One region of the Streptomyces sp. MGP-BFMKR1 genome, then DNA from elsewhere that is predicted to be linked to it. Evidence: riboswitches for the same ligand, from Rfam matches in the RefSeq annotation. Region 1 holds a riboswitch; each other region holds the start of a gene.

Region 1 (7,345 bases):
CTCGACCATCTCGTACAGCGTGACGCCGAGCGCCCACAGGTCGGACGCGGGCGTGGGGCCGCGGGAGCCGGGTGCGAAGAGTTCGGGTGCCAGGTACGGGGGCGTGCCGATGATGCTGCCGGGTCGGGTGAGGGAGGCGGCGCCCACGAACGTGGCGATGCCGAAGTCCACCAGGATCACCAGCCCGTCGTCCCGGACCAGCACGTTGCCCGGCTTCACATCGCGGTGGACGACCGAGGCCGCGTGCACCGCCCGTAGGCCGCGCAGGATCTGGTGGCCGATGTCCGCCGCCCTGGGCACGGCGAGCACCTGCTGGCTGCGGAGCAGGTCCGCCAGCGACCCGGCGTCGAGCAGCTTCATCACGATCCAGACCTGGTTGTCCGTCTCGACCTGGTCGTGGACCGTCACCACGTTCGGGTGCTCGATCTTGGCGATCGCCTCCGCCTCCCGGCGCGCCCGCTGCATCGCCGCGTCCTGGGTGCCGGCGGTCATCGCGTTCCGGTCGAGCAGGCCCTTCACTGCCACGTACCGGCGCAGCCGTCGGTCATGGGCCTTCCACACCTCGCCCATGCCGCCGCTGCCGATCGGTTCCAGCAGTTCGTACCGGCCCTCGATCACCACGTGCGGACGGCCGGGCGCGGGGGAGTCCTTGTGCGTCGGCGTCCGGGGCCATCTCTGTGCCGCTTCGGAGTCGGCCCGCGCCGGTGTGCTGCCCGCCCAGGGGTCGTGGGGCCCTCCGCCGGCCCCGGCCCTGTCTTCGTCTCGCATGTGCCCCCCTCGCAACCTGAACCAGGCCACAGTAAACGCTCAGTCAAAAGTATGCGGAGAGAGGCGAGATGAGGCGATACGAGGGCTGAATACCGTGCCCTGAGGGGTGGGACGGAGGTGCTGCCGGTGGTGGAACAAGGTAGCGCCGAGACCCGGAGATGTCAGCGGGTCGCGCGGGCGGATGTTCGCGGCGGGGGAGACGGACCGGCGGCGGCCGGAACGCCAGGAGGGGGCCGCTCGGCGACTCGGCGCCGACGTGGGCCGCCGACGTGGGTGTGTGCCGGACGCGATGCCTTCGTGGGTGATGCGCGGGCTCGGCCTCGCCGAGGGAGACAGCCGTCGTCGCCGCTACCCGGCGGAGTCCGCCAGTCGCCTTCGCCCCGCCCGGACCTGTCGGCTTCGGTGGTACGAGGCGCGCGAAGCATGCGAGGCATACGAGGCAGGAGGGATACGCGGGGCCGCGTGGCGGGGACGGGGCGGGGCGGCGTGGGGCGGGGGCGGGATTTCTCGTGGAGTGAGGCAACCCGGACGAGGCATGGAGCGTGTTCTTAAGGGGAAGGCGTGCGAGACACCCCGCCGACGTGCCGGTTTTCTGTGGCGCGGGGCACATGTGGGGCCGACTGGCTGGGTGTGCCGATGCCGCGAGAGCGTCCGGCGAGATCACTTAGAAACGGACTGTTCGGGCTTATCGGGCTCTGTGCTGCAGCTCACGGGTGTCGCTGGTTGATCTGTCACGCGGCGTGTCCGTGCGATGTCGGCTGCCCGGCCGGACCCCGCCCCCGTCAGGGATATGGCCGCTGTGGGCGTCCGGAAGATGTCGCCCCGGGAGACAGATCCCGTACGCAGTGTTATCTCGCATTGCGAGCTAATGCCTTAATTGATCTTTATCGGGCGGTTCATGGCTTGTCGCCGGCGAAATGAATGTGTTTTGTTGGCGCTCCCGCTGAAACGAAGGCGGGTATCCGACGCCGGGATGCCGAATCTTGCCGCTGGCCGAGGAGAAACTTCAAAGACATGACGGCAAGAGCGGGGGAACCAGGTAAGTGCCGTACCGCGCCGAGCGCGGTCGGCTAGGGGTGAAGACGTGTCGCGGCGCCAGGCGCCGCGCAGGGCACGTCCGGGCAACTCCAGCCCGAATCCGACAGCTCACCTCGCAGGCATAGGAGAGGGATACCCCTATGTCTCATCGCACGCGTCACCGCCGCATCAGCCCGCGTCGCCTCGGTATGTCCGTCGCGCTGACCGCTGGCGGCGCCAGCCTCGCCATTCCCTTCCTCGGTGCCACCCAGGCCAACGCCGCCTCGGTGGACGTGTGGGAGAAGGTCGCCCAGTGCGAGGCGACCGGCAACTGGAGCATCAACACCGGCAACGGCTTCTACGGCGGCCTGCAGTTCACCGACAGCACCTGGCGTGCCTTCGGTGGCGCGCAGTACGCCCCGCGCGCCGACCTGGCCACCAAGGACCAGCAGATCGCCGTGGCCGAGAAGGTCCTCAAGGTCCAGGGCCCCGGCGCCTGGCCCGTGTGCTCCGTCAAGGCGGGCCTGACCGCCGGCGGCCCGGCCCCGCAGGTCTCCCCCGACGGTGCCCGCGAGCAGGCGAACACCACCCGCGACGCCCGCACCGCGCCGCAGGCTGCCCCCAAGGCTGCCCCGAAGGCCGCGCCCAAGGCCGCCGCCCCCAAGGCCGCGCCGAAGGCCGCCCCGAAGGCCGAGAGCAAGCCCGCTCCGCGCACCCAGAACTCGACCGCCGGCACGGCGTACACCGTGCGCTCCGGCGACACGCTGTTCAAGATCTCCCAGGCGCACGACGTCAACGGTGGCTGGCGCGCGGTCTACGACCGCAACCAGGACGTCATCGGGGACAACCCGAACCTGATCTTCCCGAACCAGCACCTGACCCTGCCCGGTGCCGGCTCCGCCGCCAAGGCCCCGCAGCAGAAGGCGGCCCCGCAGGCCGCCCCGAAGGCCGCCCAGCCGCAGGCGCCGAAGCAGCAGGCCGCCCCCAAGGCCGCGCAGCCGCAGGCCGCCCAGGCCGCGCCGAAGCCGCAGGCCGAGGCCCCCTCGGCGACCGGCTTCACCGCCCCGGTGGCCAACAGCGCCATGGGCACCCCCTACCACCAGTCCGGTGGTAGCTGGTCCAGCGGCTACCACACCGGCGTGGACTTCCCGGTCGCCACCGGCACCTCCGTGAAGTCGATCGGCGCCGGCCAGGTCGTCTCGGCCGGCTGGGCGGGCTCGTACGGCAACCAGGTCGTCATCCGCCACGCGGACGGCCACTACAGCCAGTACGCCCACCTGTCGCAGCTCTCCGTCTCGGCCGGCCAGTCGGTCACCGGCGGTCAGCAGATCGGCCTGTCCGGCAGCACCGGCAACAGCAGCGGCCCGCACCTGCACTTCGAGGTGCGCACCGGCGCCGGCTACGGCTCGGACGTCGACCCGGTCAGCTACCTGCGCGGCAAGGGCGTCAGCCTCTGACCAGCGGCTCGACCGTTGAGCGGGCGCCCCTGACCGATCGCTGATCGAGGGCTCCCCGTACCACCGCACCACCCGATGTGCCCCCGCGCCGACCCGGCGCGGGGGCACATCGGCGTTCCGCGAGGGCAGATTCGCCTTCCGTGGGGGCATTCGGTGGCCGGCCACCCGGGTGCTACGGGGCGGGTGCTGGGTAGAGTTCCCGCTCATGGGGTTGTGGAACGGGGAGGAACCCGCGAAACAGGGTGGCACCGAGCCCGAGCGCACCGCCGACGGTCCCGTGCGGAGCGTCGACGGCCCGGCGCGCGGCGTCGGCGAGCGCGAGACGCTGGCAGCCCGCGACGCCTCGGCGGCCGAGGCCGACCCACCCACCGACACCGGCGGCACCCCGCCGCGCCACGCGCCGGCCCCCCGCCCCGCCGCCGACCCCGCGCCACCCACCGACCCGCACGCGGCCGGCGACCCCGCCCCGCCGGGCGCCCCCCGGCTCCCCGACGACCGACAGCCGTCCGACGCGCCCACGGCGGCCGACGGCCCGAACCCGCCACGGGACGACGCGCGGCAGGCTCAGCCACAGGCACACGAACAACCACAGGGACAGTCACAGACACCCGCACAGCCACAGCCACAGCCACAGCCACGGGTGACGGCACAGGCACAGCCGCGGGCGGAGTGGCAGTCCTCCGCGTGGCAGCCGCCGAGCGCCATCGAGCAGGAGCTGTACGACGCGAAGACCCGCGGCGACTGGGCCCGCTACGTCACCGCGCTGGCCCACACCCCGCTCTTCGTCGCGGACTCGCGGGAGCGCGTGGACGCCCATCCCGACACCGTGGTCTTCACGCCCTACCGCGACCCGCGCACCCGCACCGACTGCCTCGCCGTGTACACCGAGGGCATGCTGCCGGCGCCGGCCGAGGACCCGGTCTTCCACTCCGGCTCGCTGGGTTGGTACGCGCGGGTGTGGGGGCCCAAGGACCCGCCGTGGCTCGCGGTCAACCCGGGCAGCCCGTGCGAGGCGTACTTCCCCACCACCCCGAGCCACCGCGCGGTCTGGCAGCAGCACGCGGACCGCGCCGCCGCCACCGACGCCCCGCCACACCCACAGCTCCGCGCCCTGATCGTGGGCGGACCGCTGCGCGGCCCGGTGGCCCACGGTCTGGCCTGCGGGGCGCTGCTCAGCGTCAACAACGCCGAGCTGTGGAACGCCATGGCCTACCACGGCGGCGGCTACACCGCCGAGCGGGACCGGCTGAGCGAGTGGTGGGGCATCACCTCCCGCGCCGACTGGCAGCGCACCCTGGAACTCCTGCTGCGCGCCGAGATGACCAGCCCGGTATGGGAGTTCACGCTTGGCATCCGCCGCTCGCTGGCGCTCGACTTCGCCGGCGCCGTCGACGTGGACCACTGGCGGCAGGTGGCGGAGCGGGCGCTGTGGCACAACGCCGCCGAGGCGGCCGAGCCGCGCATCACCCCGGACGGCGTCACGGTGGCCCAGCCGCGCAGCGACGCCGAGGTGCGCTCCCAGGTCGCCGGCGTGCGCCGGCTGATCGGCCGCATCACCCGCTACGAGGCCAGGTTCCGCGCGGACGGGCTGCTCGCCGACGGCAGGTTCGTCCGCTCGGTGGAGGCGTGGGACTACGGGCGCGCCTCCTGCATGGCCCGCTGGGGGCTCGGCGCCCGCTACTGCACGCTGTCGGAGGCCGAACAGGCGGTGCTGCGCGCGGGCCGGCTCAGCCAGGCCAACTACCGTTCCTGGGCGGACTTCTCCGCTGCCTACATCCTCGGGCGCTGTCTGCACTTCGACGAGGAGGAGTTCGGGGACTGGTACGAGGAGATGGTCGCCGCCCACCGGCTGCTGATGTCCGACCCGGGCAGCCCCTGGCGGAACCTGCCCTGGAAGTAGCGGGTCGCCGACGGGGCGGGACCGGGTCGGTGAGGAACGGCCGCCCCGTCAGCGCCTCGTCAGCGCCTCGTCAGGAACGGACCTGGACGGAGCCCGCGTACAGGGCCCGGGAGCCCTTCGTGAGGCGGGCCACGATGATGATGCGGCGGCCCTCGGGGAAGGCGAAGTCACACACCCGCGACCGGCCCCGGCCGTTGACCGCACAGGTTCTGACGGCCTTGGGCCGCCTGGTGTCGTAGAGGCGCACACCGAACGCGTAACCGTCGGCACGGGTGTCCGTCACCCTGACGCGCTCGCCCGTCGCGTACCAGGTGACCCTGCCACCCCGCAGCCCCGCCGCCTCGGCCGGCGTGGTGCCCAGGGTGCCCGCGGCGAAGCCGGCCGTGAGGAGCGCGACCACCGACGTGCGGAGCGTGCGCGTGCTCATCCGACCCCCTCGCTTTCCCCGGTTTCGCTGCCACGGGGCCATCGCGCCCCAGGTCGCGGATAGTAGCAAGGCGGCCGGAGCGCGCCGGCACCGCACGGGCGCGGTGGGTTTCTTAGCGGAACGTTAGATCTCGTCGCCGCGCCTTGTGAGGCGACCGCGCACCACCCGATGCTCTGGGCACCTCGCACCACCCCGACCAGGAGCTTCGTGGAGCCGCCATGTCATCGTCCGCCGCCACCCCGACGCCCCCCATCGGCTCACCCACCCCACCCCCGCACGCCACACCACCCGCCGAGGGCGCGGCAGACGGCCCCCACCCACCGCCCGCGACCCAGGCACCGCCCGCGACCCACGCGTCGTACGCGACCCACGCGACCCGCACGGCCGAGCCAGCCAACCCTGCCGACACAGCCAACCCAGCCGACCGAGCCAACTCAGCCAACCCAGCCAGTCCAGCCAAGACAGTCAGTCCAGCCGAGACAGCCAAGCCGGTCGACGCGGCTGAGGAGCGTCGGCAGCGTCGCTTCGCGTTGATCGGTGGGTCGCTGGGCAACCTCGTCGAGTGGTACGACTGGTTCATCTACGCCAGCTTCGCCATCTACTTCGCCGACTCCTTCTTCCCCGGCGACAACCCGACGACCAAGCTGATGAACACGGCGGGCATCTTCGCGGTCGGCTTCCTGATGCGCCCGGTGGGCGGGTGGGTGCTGGGGCGGGCCGCCGACCGGCACGGCCGCAAGAGCGCGCTCACGCTCACCGTCACCATGATGTCGGTGGCCGCGCTGCTGATCGCCATCGCGCCGACCTACGACCAGGCGGGCTACGGCGGCGCCCTCGTGCTGCTGCTCGCGCGGCTGTTGCAGGGCATGAGCATCGGTGGCGAGTACGCGGCCAGCGCGACCTACCTCACGGAGGCGTCCGCACGGCACCGCCGCGGGCTCGGCTCGTCCTTCCAGTACGTGTCGATGACCTGTGGCCAACTCCTCGGCCTCGGCATCCTCATCACCCTGCAACACACCTTGTCCAAAGGCCAGTTGGAGAGTTGGGGGTGGCGGATTCCGTTCCTGCTCGGCACGGTGTTCGCGGTGGTGGTCTACTGGCTGCGGCGGCGGCTCACCGAGACCCAGGCGTTCCAGGAGAAGTCGGTGGATGGCCCGGACGACGGCGCGGGAACGCTGAAGGTGCTGTGGCAGCACCGCCGCCAGGCCGGTCTCGTGATGGCCCTGACGCTGGGTGGCACGGTGGCCTACTACACGTACACCACCTATCTGACCAAGTACCTGATCGGCAGCGCCGGGATGCCGAAGAACACCGCCACCCTGGTCAGCTTCACCGCGCTCGCGGTCTTCGCGGTGCTCCAGCCGTTCGCCGGCGCGCTGTCCGACCGGATCGGCCGCCGGCCCCTGCTGATCACCTTCGCCGTCGGCTGCACGGTCGGGACGTACCCGATCATGACGGCCCTCGGCTCCGCCTCCTCGTACTGGCCCGCGCTCGGCCTCTCGCTGATCGCCCTGGTGGTCGTCACCGGCTACACGTCGATCAACGCGGCAGTGAAGGCGGAACTCTTCCCCACCCGGGTACGCGCGCTCGGGGTGGCCCTGCCGTACGCGATCGCCAACGCGCTGTTCGGTGGCACCGCGGAGTACGTGGCGCTGTGGTTCAAGAACAGCGGGCGGGAGTCGATGTTCTTCTGGTACGTCTCGGGCTGCGCGTTCGTCTCGTTGGTGACCTACCTGCTGATGCCGGACACCAGGAACGTCGCCCTCAGTCGCGCCG
Region 2 (7,345 bases), 2.2 Mb from region 1:
GTGCCGACGAGGAGCAGGGCGCCGCTCGGGGCGCTGGCGGTGACGGTGAGGAAGGCGGCGGTGGCCGCGGTGAGGCCGACCGCGAGCCGGCGCCGTTCGACCAGGTCGCCGAGCGGGACAAGCAACACCAGGCCGAGCCCGTAGCCCACCTGGGCCACCGTGACCACGAGGGCGGCCAGCGAGGAGCCGAGGCCCAGGTCGTCGCCGATGGTGTCGAGGAGGGGCTGGGCGAAGTAGTTGCCCGCCACGGACAGGCCGGCCGCCACCGACATCAGCAGCAACAGGCCGCGCCCGATGCCCGGCGCGTCCGCCTCCGGCTCGGCGCCGCCCGCCTCGCCGTCGCCTCCCCCGGCCGCGTCCCGCACGGCGCCTCCCGTCCCGGCCGCTCGCGACCCGTTCGCGCGCGGTCCGCTTCCCCGCGACCCGGTCGCGTCCGGCGCGTCCGCGCCCGGCGCCGTCTCGCGTATGCCGTCGTCCCGCATGTTCTCCTCCGCCATCCTCGCCGCGCGCCTCCTGTCGGGCCGCTCGTGCGCCGCGCGTCGGGGCGCGGCGCCCGCCCGACCCTCCCCCGACGACCACGGGGGCGTCCAGCACTTAATTGCCCCGACCATCCATCGCGCTCGCCGACCGGTGGGTGGGGCGCCGGGGGCCGTGGGGGAGTGGGGAGGCTCGCGCGGGGCGTGGGCCGTTTTGTCCAGGTGGGCCGACTGAGCACGGACAAGAGGGGTACTCGTGGCCCATGAACATCCAGAGCATGGCCTCCACCACCGGTTTCCCGACGGGTTCGGCCTCCGACGCGGTCGTCGAGCTCGCCATCAAACGTGACCACCTGGTCGGCATCGCGCCCTTCGTGGCCGGGCTCGCCGTCGTCGCCGTGCTGATCCTGGCCGTGGTCTACGGTCTCCGCCGCCGCGACCGCGAGCCGCCGCCCCCGCAGGAGCCCCAGCGCCGCTCCGGCGCGTGGGAGACCTCCGACGAACACCGCTCCGGCCACTGCCCACCCGACCACGGCCCCGGCCACCAGGAGGGTGAGGAGATCGGCTACGAGACCCAGCACCGGGTCCCGGACGAGGTGCCGAAGAGCGACGGGCGGCACCGGATGATGCCGTACGAGTTCAAGGACCACGGCAACGAGGGCACCAGGCCCGCCCGCGACGGCGAGTACACCGGCCGGCGCCGCCGCAAGTAGCCGCCCCGCCGCACGGTCACCTCGGCGGCACGGTCACCCCGGCCTCGCGCCGGGGGCCGGCGCGGGGCGAGTAGCGTCGGAGGGTGCCCGAAGAAACCGCCCCCCGCCCGCCGGCCCCGACCTGCCCGCTGACCCAGGGCCCCGACCAGGCCGCTGTGCGGGCCCCGGATCAAGCCGCCGCAGAGGCTCTCGACCAGACCGCCGCACAGGCCGCCGCGCACCTCCCGCCCACCGAGCCGCCGGCGCCCGAGCCGCTGCCCGGCGGGGCGGGACGGGGCGCCGCCGGGCCCTGCCCGCGAGGGCCGCACGGCCCGGGCTCCGACGCGTCTCCTGCGGACGTACCGGGGCTGGCCGGGCCCGAGACGGGCGCGTCCGGGGGCGGCGTGCCGCCGATGCCGCCGCTGTTCACCTGGGAGTTCGCCAGCGACCCGTACCCGGCGTACGCCTGGCTGCGCGAGCACGCCCCCGTGCGCAAGACCACGCTGCCCAGCGGCGTCGAAGCGTGGCTCGTGACGCGGTACGCCGACGCCAGGCGGGTGCTGGCCGATCCACGGCTGTCGAAGAACCCGCTGCGGCACAGCGCCGCCGCGCACGCCAAGGGACGGGTCGGCATCCCGGGGGAGCGCAGCGCCGACCTGATGACGCACCTGCTCAACATCGACCCGCCGGACCACACGCGGCTGCGCCGGCTGGTCTCCGCGGCGTTCACGCCGCGCCGCGCCGCCGAGTTCACGCCGCGCGTGCAGGAGCTGACCGACCAGTTGATCGACGCGTTCGCCGAGCGCGGCAGCGCCGACCTGATCCACGAGTTCGCCTTCCCGCTCCCCATCTACGCCATCTGCGACATGCTCGGCGTCCCGCCCGAGGACCAGGACGACTTCCGGGACTGGGCGGGCATGATGATCCGACACGGCGGCGGCCCGCGCGGCGGCGTGGCCCGCTCGGTCAAGAAGATCCGCAACTACCTCGCCGACCTCATCCACCGCAAGCGCGAGAACCTGGGCGACGACCTGATCTCCGGGCTCATCCGGGCCAGCGACCACGGCGAGCACCTGACCGAGAACGAGGCCGCGGCCATGTGCTTCGTCCTCCTGTTCGCCGGGTTCGAGACGACCATCAACCTCATCGGCAACGGCACCCTGGCCCTGCTGCGCAACCCCGGCGAACGGGCCAGGCTCCAGGCCGCGCTGACGGCGGGGGACACCGCGCTCCTGGACACCGGCGTGGAGGAGTTGCTGCGGTACGACGGGCCGGTCGAGCTGGCCACCTGGCGGTTCGCCACCGCGCCGCTGACCATCGACGGGCAGCACATCGCCGAGGGCGACCCGGTCCTGGTGGTGCTCGCCGCCGCCGACCGCGACCCGCGCCGCTTCCCCGACCCCGACCGGCTCGACCTCTCCCGCCGCGACAACCAGCACCTGGGCTACGGCCACGGCATCCACTACTGCGTGGGCGCCCCGCTGGCCCGGATCGAGGCCCGCACCGCGATCGGCACCCTGCTGACCCGGCTGCCCGACCTCCGGTTGGACGCCGACCCCGACGAACTGCGCTGGCGCGGCGGCCTCATCATGCGCGGCCTCCGCACCCTGCCGGTCACCTTCACCCCACCCGGCGGCCCGGCCTCCTCTTAGTACGGCGGCCTGTGAAGGAGGTCTCTTCTCAGTACGGCTCGCGGCCCGGCCTCCTCTTAGTACTGGGTACGGCGGCTCGCGGCGGGGCCTCTTCTTTACTGCGGCGGCTCGCGGCGGTCCGGCTTCCCCTGAGTACGGCGCCCCGCGAGGGCGCGGCCTCAGCGGGTCGGCCCCCAGCGGGGTGGGCTCCAGCCGGGTTGGGCTCCAGAAGGGTCGCCCTCCAGCCGGACTGTGCCCTCGCGCCCGGCTGCGTAGGGCGCGTACGGCGATGAGGGGAGGCGCCGTTGACGCGCCCGGGTGCCCGAAAGGGGCGGCGGGCGCCCCGTGCGCCGGCCGTTCGACGTGCCGGGCAGCGCGACGCCGCCCGCCGTTGCCGACTCCGCGCACCCCGCGCCCCGTTCCTGACCTCCCGCGCCCCTCGGCACGGCCGCGCGCCGGGTCCCCGGCCGCCCGCCCGCGAGCGCGTGACACCCCTGTGCTAGGGCGCGGGCAAACGGACGCCCCCACCCGTCATCTGACGCTCCGTCACCGGTGTGATCGCCGCGTGACCTCCGCTACATCAGCTTGTGACGGTCCCGGGCCGGCAGTATGTTCGACCGTCAAAATCTGCCGCCAACCTGAGAGGCCACCGCATGCGATCCGGCAACGGCAAACATCGCCGCCCCCGTCAGGCCCCGGCCATCGTCGTCGCCGCGGGGGTGACCGGCGCGGGAATCGCCCTCCCGCTGCTCGGCGCCACCAGCGCCGGCGCCGCCGACACGGCCACCTGGGACCGCGTTGCCGAGTGCGAGAGCGGCGGCACCTGGAGCGCCAACGACGGCAACGGGCGCTACGGCGGCCTCGGTCTGAGCCTGGACGCCTGGCAGCTCTACGGCGGCACGGACCACGCGCCCCGCCCGGACCTGGCCAGCCGCGCGCAGCAGATAGCCATCGCTCAGACGATCCTGTCCGAGCGCGGCCCCGTGGCGTGGAGCGACTGCGCGCAGCCGGCCGGCCTGACCGAGGACGGCGAGGTACCGGACGTCAACCCGGGCGACCCCAGCCACGACGACCGGGGCACCGACCGCGGCGACTACGGCCACGCCCCGACCCCGAAGCCGGACGCGACCCCGGACGCGAAGCCCTCCCCGGACGACGCCAAGCCGACCCCGACCGACGAGCGGGAGCCGGACGCCGAGCCGACGCCGGACGCCACGCCCGGCCAGGACAAGAAGCCGAGACAGGGCGACAGGCCCGGCCCCGACGCGTCCGCGCCGAGCGATGACGCGCAGCCCACCGAGACGCCCCGTACCACCCCGAGCCCGAGCCGGGGCGAGGAGCGGCCCGCCGACCGCGACGAGGCCGGGGGCGAGCGGCCCGAGGCGCCCCGTGGCGGCGCCGAGCGCCCCGGCGCCGGCGAGAAGGCGCGTGAGGACGGCACGGGCACCGGCAAGCACCGCGGCGAGCCCGACGGCGCCCCGGGCCGCCCCGACGGCCGGGAGGACGACCGACAGCGCCCCGAGGGCCGGCACGCCGACCGCAGCGAGCGCGGGCGCGCGAGCGACCGGGCGGACGCGGAGACGCGGAGTGAGCACCGGGTCCGGTCCGGTGACACGCTGTGGGCGATCGCCGAGCAGCACGAGACACCGGGCGGTTGGCCGGCGCTCTACGAGGCCAACGAGAGCGTCATCGGGGACGACCCCGACCTGATCCTGCCCGGCCAGAAGCTCGACCTGGAGGCGGCGGCGGACCGCTGATCGGCCGTCACTTGGGGTGCTTCGCCCCGGTGTACACCGATTCGCGAAAGTGAGACATGGGTCTCGTTCGATCTCTGGCGTGTCGCGCTTGTCCGTCCTTCAGGTGCACTGTCTGACCTGCGGTGATGTGATTTTCTTGCGGGCAAACCCCACTGACTTTCCAGGGATGTTGGGGTTTGAGCACTCCGGGGATCTGTGATTACGGTCTTCATCGCTCGCCACCGCGAGCGCCACTGGTCGTCACGCCGAATCCTGCCGGCGGCCGGGGGAAACCGACGCGTCAAGCGCCGAAGGCAGGAGCGGGGGAACCACAGGTAAGTGCCGGACGGTCCGTGGAACGAGGGGGCTGAACGGCTTGGGGTGAAGCCGCGGGAGACCGCGGCCGGGCAACTCACAGTCCGAACCCGACAGCTCACCTCGTAGGCGTCGGTGAGGAAACCAACATGCTGATTTCCAAGGGCAAGCACCGCCGTCCGTCCAAGGCCACTCGCATCGCCACGCTCGCCGGTGTCACCGGTGCCGCCGTCGCCGTGCCGCTGATGGGGGCCACCGGCGCCAACGCCGCCACCACCGGCCAGTGGGACCAGGTCGCCCAGTGCGAGTCGACCGGCAACTGGTCGATCAACACCGGCAACGGCTACTACGGCGGCCTCCAGTTCTCCGCCTCCACCTGGGCCGCGTACGGCGGCACCGCCTACGCCCCGACCGCCGACAAGGCGTCCAAGGCCCAGCAGATACAGATCGCCGAGAAGGTCCTGGCCAGCCAGGGCAAGGGCGCCTGGCCGCACTGCGGCGTCAACCTGACCCAGGGCGGCTACACCGCGCCCAAGCAGCAGGCCCCCAAGCAGCAGGCGCCGCAGCAGGCCGCGCCCAAGCAGCAGCAGGCCGCCCCGCAGCAGTCCGCGCCGAAGGCCGCCCCGAAGCACGCCGGCCCGCGCGCCACGGACGAGCAGGCCCCGAGCCGCAGCTCCGAGCGGTACGTGCCCAAGCACGCCGCCCCGAAGCAGTCCGTGCCGCAGCAGAGCGCCCCGAAGACGATCAAGAAGGGCGACGGCGAGTACAAGGTCGAGGCCGGCGACACCCTCGCCAAGATCGCCGAGGCCGAGAACGTCAAGGGCGGCTGGAAGAAGCTGTACGACCTGAACGACGACGTCGTCACCGACGCCGACCTGATCTACCCGGGCCAGCAGCTCCACCTGAGCTGATCCCCGCCTCCGGCGCCCGGCCGGCTCCGCCCAGAGCCGGCCCGGCGTCCGTCCCTCCCCGCCCGGAGGGACCGCAGACCGCCCCGCCACGGTGCGCCTACCCCCGAGCGCATCGCGGCGGGGCTCCGCGTTTGCCCCCCGGACGCGCCGTCCGCGCGCGCCGCCCCCACACGCCGTCCCCACGCGCCGCCGCCGTACCGCCGCCGTACGGACGCCGCCGCCGTACGGACGCCGTACCGCCGCCGTCTGGACGGCGCCCGGTCGCCTGGGCCCGGTAGGCATGCCGCGGGCGCCTCGCGCGGACGTCCCGGCCGGCGCTGTCCGGGGCCGCGCGGCCGATTCGGTTGCGCCGTTCACCCATCGATCTGCGCTTTTTTCCCTCTTGTCGTCTCGTCCGGCGGGCGTGCGGCGAGCCGGGGTGCCGGGGCCGGTTAGGCTCGTGTCGCAGAAGCTCAGACCCACACGAAGGAGACCGCTCGTGCCGTCTATCGACGTCGTCGTAGCTCGCGAGATCCTCGACTCGCGAGGCAACCCCACGGTCGAGGTCGAGGTCGGCCTCGACGACGGCAGCACCGGCCGTGCTGCCGTGCCGTCCGGCGCCTCGACCGGCCAGTTCGAGGCCCTTGAGCTGCGGGACGGCGACAAGGCCCGCTACGGCGGCAAGGGTGTGGAGAAGGCCGTGCTCGCGGTCATCGAGCAGATCGGCCCGGAGCTGGTCGGCTACGACGCCACCGAGCAGCGCCTGATCGACCAGGCCATGTTCGACCTGGACGCCACGCCGGACAAGTCCTCGCTCGGCGCCAACGCCATCCTCGGCGTCTCGCTGGCCGTCGCGCACGCCGCCTCCGAGGCGTCCGACCTGCCGCTCTTCCGCTACCTGGGCGGCCCGAACGCGCACCAGCTCCCAGTGCCGATGATGAACATCCTGAACGGCGGCTCGCACGCCGACTCCAACGTGGACATCCAGGAGTTCATGATCGCCCCGATCGGCGCGGAGTCCTTCTCCGAGGCCCTGCGCTGGGGCGCCGAGGTCTACCACACCCTCAAGGGCGTCCTGAAGGAGCGCGGCCTGTCCACCGGCCTCGGCGACGAGGGCGGCTTCGCGCCGAACCTGGACTCCAACCGCGAGGCGCTCGACCTGATCGTCGAGGCCATCAAGAAGGCCGGCTACACCCCGGGCCAGGACATCGCGCTCGCGCTCGACGTCGCCGCGTCCGAGTTCTTCAAGGACGGCCAGTACGCGTTCGAGGGCCAGGCCCGCAGCGCCGCCGAGATGACCGCGTACTACGCCGAACTGGTCGCCGCCTACCCGCTGGTCTCCATCGAGGACCCGCTGAACGAGGAGGACTGGGACGGCTGGAAGACCCTGACCGACGAGCTGGGCGACAAGGTGCAGATCGTCGGCGACGACCTGTTCGTCACCAACCCGGAGCGCCTCGCCCGCGGCATCGACTCGGGCACCGCCAACGCCCTGCTGGTCAAGGTCAACCAGATCGGCTCGCTGACCGAGACGCTGGACGCCGTCGAGCTGGCCCAGCGCAACGGCTTCAAGTGCATGATGTCCCACCGCTCCGGCGAGACCGA
Region 3 (7,345 bases), 7.4 Mb from region 1:
TGCACGAGGCTGCGGTTGTCCCAGACGAGGAGGTCGCCCTTGTCGAAGGTCTGTAGGTGGATGTTCTCGTGCTGGAACGTCGGGTCGGACTGGCCGACGGCGGCGAGCAGTTCCCGCAGCAGGCCGTCGGGCAGCGGCGTGCCGTCGGCCTGCTGGAGTTCGTAGGTGAACGCCTCGCTGATGTACAGCAGCGGCTCGCCGGTCACCGGGTGCGGGAAGACCGTGGGGTGGGTGACCGCCGGGGTCTGCTCCTCGATCTCGGCGAGGACCTCGGTGATCGGTCGGTACACGTCGTCGGGGCGGATCTTGAAGTACCGCCGGACGCTGTTGCGACTGCGCGTTCCCGCGATGGCGTTCTTCATCTCCCGGGGCAGCTTCTGGTACGCCTTGCCCATGTCGATGAAGTAGGTGCCGCGGTTTTCCCGGGGCACCACCTGGGGGTAGATGAGCGTCAGCCCGAACGGCCGGGCCATGAACGAGTAGTCGTGGTGCCAGAACTTGCCCGTCTGCGGCACGCCGATCTGCTGGCCCGATTCCCGCACATTCGAGGAAACGAAGATTTCCTTGTGTTCCGGGTGGTGGTACATGGGCTGGTAGTAGGTTTCGACTTCGCCCAGCCGGCGCCCGAAGGTGACGAATTCGGCGGGCGAGAGGTTCTGCTCCTTCAGGACCACGATCTTGTGTCGGTAGACCTTTTCCTTGAGCGCGAGGAGATCCTCGTCCGGAGCGTTCAGCACGTCGAGTTCCAGAGCCACGCCCATGGCGGCGTCCGTGTGTGGTGCGGTGGTCATATTCTCCCCCAGCGGCGAGCCGGTTGGTTTAACAATGCACTGGCTCCACCACCGTTCAGCAGCGGGCTTAGGGCAACCTTGTAGCTCGCTGAAACGGAGGGGTGATCTCACCAACACGCGTTCGGGGGCCACGTGAGCGGATGACGCGTTTCGCCTTGGGCCGTCTGGGCCGTGACCCAGTCGGCCCACTCGGATGCGACCGGACTATATGTCACCCATACGAGTGGACCAGGGGTTCAGCCGCACGACGCCGCTCCCACGCCTTGTGCAGGCCAATCACCTCGGAGTTCGGTGCGCCGGGGCGCGCCGGAGCGAAAGGGCGGGCGCGCGGTGGGCCGTGCGATCGTCGAATTCCCTGATACACCTGTCCCCTGCGCCGGATCGGCGCGCGACGTGTGGACGCGTAGGGCGTTGGGCAGTCAGTTCCCCAGCGCACGCCCGCCGCCGTCCTCTTCACCTGCGACAGCCGCCCGATCCGCGTGCCACCCGCCACTGCGCCACCGGACACCGGGGCGCGGGTGTCCCCCGGCCCGTTCCGCGCCGGCCCAGTGCCGCTCGCGCGTACGCCGCCCACCACCCAGCACAGATGAGGAACCCCCTGTGAAATTCCGAACGTTCACCAAGCTGGTGCGCAGCAATCACCTCTCACTGGCCCTGCGGATGCCACGGGAGCTGGCTGGTCCCGCGTACCGCGCCTCGTTCCTGGCCGCGGCTGCCAGCAGTGGCGTGCTGCGCCATCTCGCGCGGCAGCCGCTCGACGCGCCCGCGCTCGCCGACGAGCTCGGCATGCACGGCGAGGAGCAACTGCTCGGCGCCTGGCTCGACATGGGGGTGCGGATCGGGGAACTCGGCTCGCGTGGCGGGCGCTACCGGCTGCGCGGGCGCCTGGCCAAGTCGCTGGCGCGCCCGGAGGCGGACGCCTACGTGGCGCTGCTCGAACAGCTCATGCGCTTCCACGCCCCGCTGCTCCTGGACGCCCCCGGCATGCTGCGCGAGGGGCGCCGAGTGTCGATCGCCGACCAGGACGGCGCGCTCATCGCCCGCTCGTCCCGCGTGCTCGAACCCGCCGTGCAGGGCGTGGTGGAGCAGCAGGTCGACCGGACCGCGCCGGTCCGGCTCCTGGAGGTGGGCTGCGGCAGCGGCACCTACGTACGGCACGCCGCCTCGCTCAACCCGCGGCTGACGGCCGTGGCGATCGACCTGCAGGACGAGGTGGTGGCGCAGGCGCAGGCGAACCTGGACAAGTGGAACCTGTCCGACCGGGTGGAGGTCGTCCGCAGCGACCTGCGGACGTACTCCACGGAGCAGAAGTTCGACCTGGTCACGCTGCACAACAACATCTACTACTTCCCCCACGGCGAGCGGACCAAGGTGCTGGAGCGGGCGCGCTCGTTCCTGGCGCCCGGGGGCAGGCTGCTGCTGACGACGAGTTGCCAGGGCGGCAGCCCGGGCATCGAGATGCTGAACCTGTGGTGCGTGTACGCCGACTTCGCCGGCCCGCTGCCGCGCCCGGCCGAGTTGTCGGAGCAGATGCGGGACGCCGGCTTCACGCAGGTGCGCTCCCGCCGCCTGGTGCCCGGCGAGGAGTTCCGGGCCTTCACCGGCACCAGCCCCTTCGACGACTAGTCCCACGCGAAGGGCCGGGAGCGGCCGGCGGTGGCGGAGGCGCGCGGTCGCCGCCACCGCCGGCCGCTCCCGCCGCGCCTTCGACGTCGCTCGGCGCCGGGGCGCCGACGGCCGGCCACGCGCGCGGCTTGACGTCCCATCACGGCGCGCCGCCGCGCACGCCGCGTATCCCGGGGTGGTGGGCGGCTGCCTGGCCCACAGGCCGGTCGCGCCATGGAATGCTCGCGTCCGGTTACGTGTTTCCGCAGTTCAGCGCGGGTTTGCGCGACTCGTATGGGGGATGAGACCGACCGCGGTTCTCGGTCACCAACGAAGGTGAAGAACTTCACATACGACCCTTTCGGCTGCGATTTCGGGCCGTGGATGGCGCAGTATCCCTATCCGACACCACCAAGCCCCCGTCACCACGGCGGGGCGGTCCGGGCGGACGCCGAGTCCTGCCGCCGCACGGGCCCAGTGAGAGGAACACGAATCGGCAGGAGCGGGAGACCCAGGCATGACGGGCCACGAAGTCGGTGGCCCTTGGGGTGAAGCCACGCGAGTGGCCGGGCAACTTCGCCAGTCCGAACCCGACAGGTCATCTTTCGCAGGCGGATGACGAAGGGCTTTCGTATGTCCGCGCAGCCACGTATACCCTCGCTCGCCACGCGCATCGGTACCGCATCGGCCCTCACCGCCACGGTGCTGGCCGGCTCCTCGTTCGTCCCCGCTCTGACGACCGACGCCCAGGCGGCGACGGCCTCCGGCAAGGCGCTCAAGATCGCCGCCGGCAAGAAGGGCGCACCCTACAAGTACGGGGCGGTCGGCCCGAACCGGTTCGACTGCTCGGGGCTGACGCTCTACTCGTATCGGAAGGCGGGCAAGAAGCTGCCACGTACGGCGGCGGCCCAGTACAACAAGACCCGCCACCTGTCCAAGAGCTCGCGCAAGGCGGGCGACCTGGTCTTCTTCCACTCCGGGCGGAACGTCTACCACGTGGGCATCTACGCCGGGAAGAACAAGATCTGGCACGCGCCCAAGCCCGGCAAGTCGGTGCGGCTGGAGAAGATCTGGACCAACAAGGTCTGGTACGGCCGCGTCCGCTGACCGTGACGGGTGGGCCGGGGCGCCGGGCGGGCGATGCCGCGCCGCGCCCCGGCCCGGCCCACGATCCCGGGACGAGAGGGGCGTGGGGGCAAGGGCCGCCCTACGGGCCGGTTCCGGGTCGCTGTCACCAAGCCGAGTGATGTTGCCATCGAGTACGTCACCCGCAGGGAGCAATCCCCGTTGTCCTCACGTGCCGACCGAATCACGGTCAGCCTGATCCACGAGGACGAGTCATGATGCGAGGAATGACGGGGGTCGCCGTCGTCGCGGCGGCGCTGGCGTGCACGGTGACGCCGGCCCAGGCCGGTGAGGCGGCCAAGCCCATCAAGAACGGCAAGGCCGAGTTCTGCCTGAGCAAGCCCGCCGCCAAGCAGCTTGCCAAGGCGAAGGTCACGCTGGCCGCCACGGGGGCCGCTCGGATCACCGGCAAGCAGCGCCAGTGCGTGTCCCTCCCGCTGGTCGAGGGCACCAGGGACTACGCGAAGTTGCAGGGCGGCGTCACGTTCCGCGACAAGGACGACCGCCTCGACCTCACCAAGATCTACAACTACGTGAACAAGTCCTCTCGGACCCAGGCGCACGCCTCGGTCAACCGGGCCAAGGCGCAGCCGGTGCGGTTCCTGACCTACACCATCAAGCGGGAGAACGCGAAGGTCACGCAGAAGCAGGTCAAGGCGGTCAACGTGCGGACCGTGCTGACTCCTGAGGGCGAGAAGCTGTTCAAGAAGACGTTCGGCAAGTCGCCGGTGCGCAAGGGCGGCCACCTCTTCACGCTCAACGCGGTCGCCGACATGCCGAAGCTCGCCCCGGACACGCTCGGTGATCTGCTCGACCTGCTGCGCTGAACCGAGGGCTGATTCCGGGGCGCGGAGCGCCCCGGCCCACGGCAGGTGAAGCACGGCCGGCGGATCGCTCCACGGATGCCGCTGACACGCCGCATGGCGTGTCAGCGGCATCCGTGCGTACGGCACCCCGGCGCGTGCGCGCCGTCAGGCGCCGCGCACCGCGGCGAGTTGCTGGGCGAAGGGGACCACCTCATCGTCGTCCTGGCGCGGCGCGGGCGGGGCGCCGGCCAGGAGGCCGGCGAGTTGGCGTGCCGCGCGGTCGATCCGCTCGCTCAGCCCGTCGGTGCGGTCGTCCCCGGCCGCGCCCCAGTCCTCGGCGGCGGCGTAGACGCCGGTGGGGACGGTGACGGCGCGCAGGTAGCCGAAGAGCGGGCGCAGCGCGTGGTCGAGGACCAGGGAGTGGCGGGCCGTGCCGCCGGTCGCCGCGATCAGCACGGGCTTGTCGACCAGCGCCTCGTTGTCCAGCACGTCGAAGAACGACTTGAACAGGCCGCTGTAGGAGGCGGTGAACACGGGCGTGACCGCGATCAGCGCGTCGGCGCGGGTCACCGCGTCGAGGGCGGCGCGCAGCGCGGTGCCCGGGAAGCCGGTGACCATGTGCTGGGCGATGGCGGTGGCCAGCTCGCGCAGCTCGACCACCTGGACCTCGACCGGGCGGCCGGCGTCCGCGAGTTGTCGCTGGGCCGCCGTGGTCAGTCGGTCGGCCAGCAGCCGGGTGGAGGACGGCTGGCTCAGCCCGGCGGTGACGGCCACCAGGTGCAGGGGCTTCATGCGGGGTCTCCTCGGGTGGAGTTGCGGGGTGGTGGGGAGGCGGCGGGCGGGGGCCCGGCGCGCGCCGGGGGGCGGCGCCGCGCGGGCGGGCCGTGGGAGAGCCCGCCCGTGGGCGCCGCGTCCGGTGGCGGTCAGGCCGGGGTGTCCGTGCCGGTGTGCTCGCCGGCCTGGGCCGCGCCGTCGGCGTCGGCCGTGGCCCGGGCCACCAGCGCCGCGTGCGTCGGGCCGGCCGGCACCCCGGCGGGGCGGCCGGCGGCGAACTCGCGGCGCAGCACCGGGACCACTTCCTCGCCGAGCAGGTCGAGCTGTTCCAGGACGGTCTTGAGCGGCAGGCCGGCGTGGTCCATCAGGAACAACTGGCGCTGGTAGTCGCCGAAGGACTCGCGGAAGGTCAGCGTCCTGTCGATGACCTCCTGCGGGCTGCCCACCGTCAGCGGCGTCTGCTCGGTGAACTCCTCGAGCGAGGGGCCGTGCCCGTACACCGGCGCGTTGTCGAAGTAGGGCCGGAACTCGCGCACGGCGTCCTGCGAGTTCTTCCGCATGAACACCTGCCCGCCGAGTCCGACGACGGCCTGCTCCGGGGTGCCGTGACCGTAGTGGGCGAAGCGCCGCCGATAGAGGTCGATCAGCCGGATGAAGTGCTCCTTGGGCCAGAAGATGTTGTTGGCGAAGAAGCCGTCTCCGTAGTACGCGGCCTGCTCGGCGATCTCCGGGCTGCGGATCGAGCCGTGCCAGACGAACGGCGCGACGCCGTCCAGCGGGCGCGGGGTGGAGGTGAAGCCCTGCAACGGGGTGCGGAACTTGCCCTCCCAGTCCACCACGTCCTCGCGCCAGAGCTGGTGCAGCAGCGCGTAGTTCTCGATGGCCAGCGGGATGCCCTGCCGGATGTCCTGGCCGAACCACGGGTAGACCGGTCCGGTGTTGCCGCGGCCGAGCATGAGGTCCACCCGGCCGTCCGCCAGGTGCTGGAGCATCGCGAAGTCCTCGGCGATCTTCACCGGGTCGTTCGTGGTGATCAGCGTGGTGGAGGTGGACAGGATCAGCCGCTCGGTCCGGGCGGCGATGTAGCCGAGCATGGTGGTGGGTGAGGACGGGACGAAGGGCGGGTTGTGGTGCTCGCCGGTCGCGAAGACGTCGAGGCCGACCTCTTCGGCCTTGCGCGCGATGGCGACCATCGCCTTGATCCGCTCGTGCTCGCTCGGCGTGGTTCCGTTCGTCGGGTCCGGGGTGACGTCGCCGACCGTGAAGATCCCGAACTGCATGTCGCTCCACCTCTTCCGTTGCTCGGGGCCATCCCCCGAAGCCATTGGTTCAATATTCAACCATCCCCGTCAACCGGGTGCCCCACCGACCTATTCCCCCACCCGCCGGCCGGGCCCGCCACGGCGGACGGCCGCCCGTTCCGCCCCGGCGCGGCGCTCCGGTGAGAGGGCTGCCGGGGGCCTCGCCGCCGCGTTCGTACGCCGCCCGCGTCCGCCTCACCCGGCGCCGCGTACGGTGTGGGAGGACGGCCGATGGCGCGCCGCAGCCGGGCGGCCGCCGCGGCCGGCGGAGCTGGGGCGCAGAGAGGGTGATGGGCGAGATGCGGGTGGGTCTGCTACGGACGGTCGGCGCGGCCACTGCGCTCTACGGCCTCGCGGTCACGGCGCGGCCCGATCTGTTGGCCAAGCCCTCCGGCCTGGCCGGGCCCGACGGAACGGTGGCCCCCGCCACCCGGACCTCGCTGCGACCCCTGGCGTGGCGGGACGCGGTCAGCGGGCTGGCCATGGTGGTGGCCCCGGAGGGCCCCGCCCTGCGCGCGGCCACCGCCGTACGCATCGCCGCCGACTTCGGTGACGCCGCGCTGCTCGGCCTGACCCTGCCGGAGCGCGACCGGCGGCTGGCGGCCGTGGCCGTCTCGGTGGGCTGGGGCGCGCTCTCCGTGGCGGGGCTGCTCGGCGAGGGCCGGGGGAAGGCGTGAGGGCGCGTTCGTTCTTCACCCGCGAGGCCGGGGCGGCGCTGGTGCTGCGCCCCTCGCCCACGCCGCCGCGAGCGGCGGTCGTGCTGCTGCACGGCGGGCGCGAGGAGGGCCTTGAGCCGCCGCCCGCGTTGAACCTGCCCGGCGCGCGCATGCTGCCCTTCGCCCGGTCCATCGCGCGGGCGACCGCCGAGCACCGGGTGGCGTTGGGAAGCGTGCGCTACCGGCACCGTGGCTGGAACGGCGAGCGCGACGACGCGGCCGAGGAC

The links. A riboswitch is a leader RNA that binds a small molecule or an ion and turns the genes downstream of it on or off. The one in region 1 is predicted to bind cyclic di-AMP.
Region 2: it holds a riboswitch for cyclic di-AMP, as region 1 does, so the genes downstream of both, AC3CHW_RS21685 (transglycosylase family protein) here and AC3CHW_RS30950 (transglycosylase family protein) in region 1, are expected to answer to the same signal.
Region 3: it holds a riboswitch for cyclic di-AMP, as region 1 does, so the genes downstream of both, AC3CHW_RS00900 (C40 family peptidase) here and AC3CHW_RS30950 (transglycosylase family protein) in region 1, are expected to answer to the same signal.

What each region holds. Positions count from the first base shown of each region.
Region 1 is NZ_CM173408.1:7,679,990-7,687,334, forward strand. Features, by position in the region: gene AC3CHW_RS30945 (serine/threonine-protein kinase) at 1-768, opposite strand, end outside; cyclic di-AMP (ydaO/yuaA leader) riboswitch at 1,750-1,943, shown strand; gene AC3CHW_RS30950 (transglycosylase family protein) at 1,947-3,242, shown strand; gene AC3CHW_RS30955 (DUF1266 domain-containing protein) at 3,448-5,142, shown strand; gene AC3CHW_RS30960 (hypothetical protein) at 5,213-5,569, opposite strand; gene AC3CHW_RS30965 (MFS transporter) at 6,100-7,345, shown strand, end outside.
Region 2 is NZ_CM173408.1:5,484,244-5,491,588, forward strand. Features, by position in the region: gene AC3CHW_RS21665 (MFS transporter) at 1-497, opposite strand, end outside; gene AC3CHW_RS21670 (DUF6479 family protein) at 740-1,189, shown strand; gene AC3CHW_RS21675 (cytochrome P450 family protein) at 1,582-2,820, shown strand; gene AC3CHW_RS21680 (transglycosylase family protein) at 3,453-4,556, shown strand; cyclic di-AMP (ydaO/yuaA leader) riboswitch at 4,832-4,997, shown strand; gene AC3CHW_RS21685 (transglycosylase family protein) at 5,000-5,761, shown strand; gene eno (phosphopyruvate hydratase) at 6,240-7,345, shown strand, end outside.
Region 3 is NZ_CM173408.1:291,821-299,165, forward strand. Features, by position in the region: gene scoE ((3R)-3-[(carboxymethyl)amino]fatty acid oxygenase/decarboxylase) at 1-791, opposite strand, end outside; gene AC3CHW_RS00895 (SAM-dependent methyltransferase) at 1,392-2,417, shown strand; cyclic di-AMP (ydaO/yuaA leader) riboswitch at 2,858-3,026, shown strand; gene AC3CHW_RS00900 (C40 family peptidase) at 3,030-3,503, shown strand; gene AC3CHW_RS00905 (hypothetical protein) at 3,749-4,348, shown strand; gene AC3CHW_RS00910 (FMN reductase) at 4,493-5,119, opposite strand; gene AC3CHW_RS00915 (LLM class flavin-dependent oxidoreductase) at 5,251-6,381, opposite strand; gene AC3CHW_RS00920 (hypothetical protein) at 6,702-7,079, shown strand; gene AC3CHW_RS00925 (alpha/beta hydrolase family protein) at 7,076-7,345, shown strand, end outside.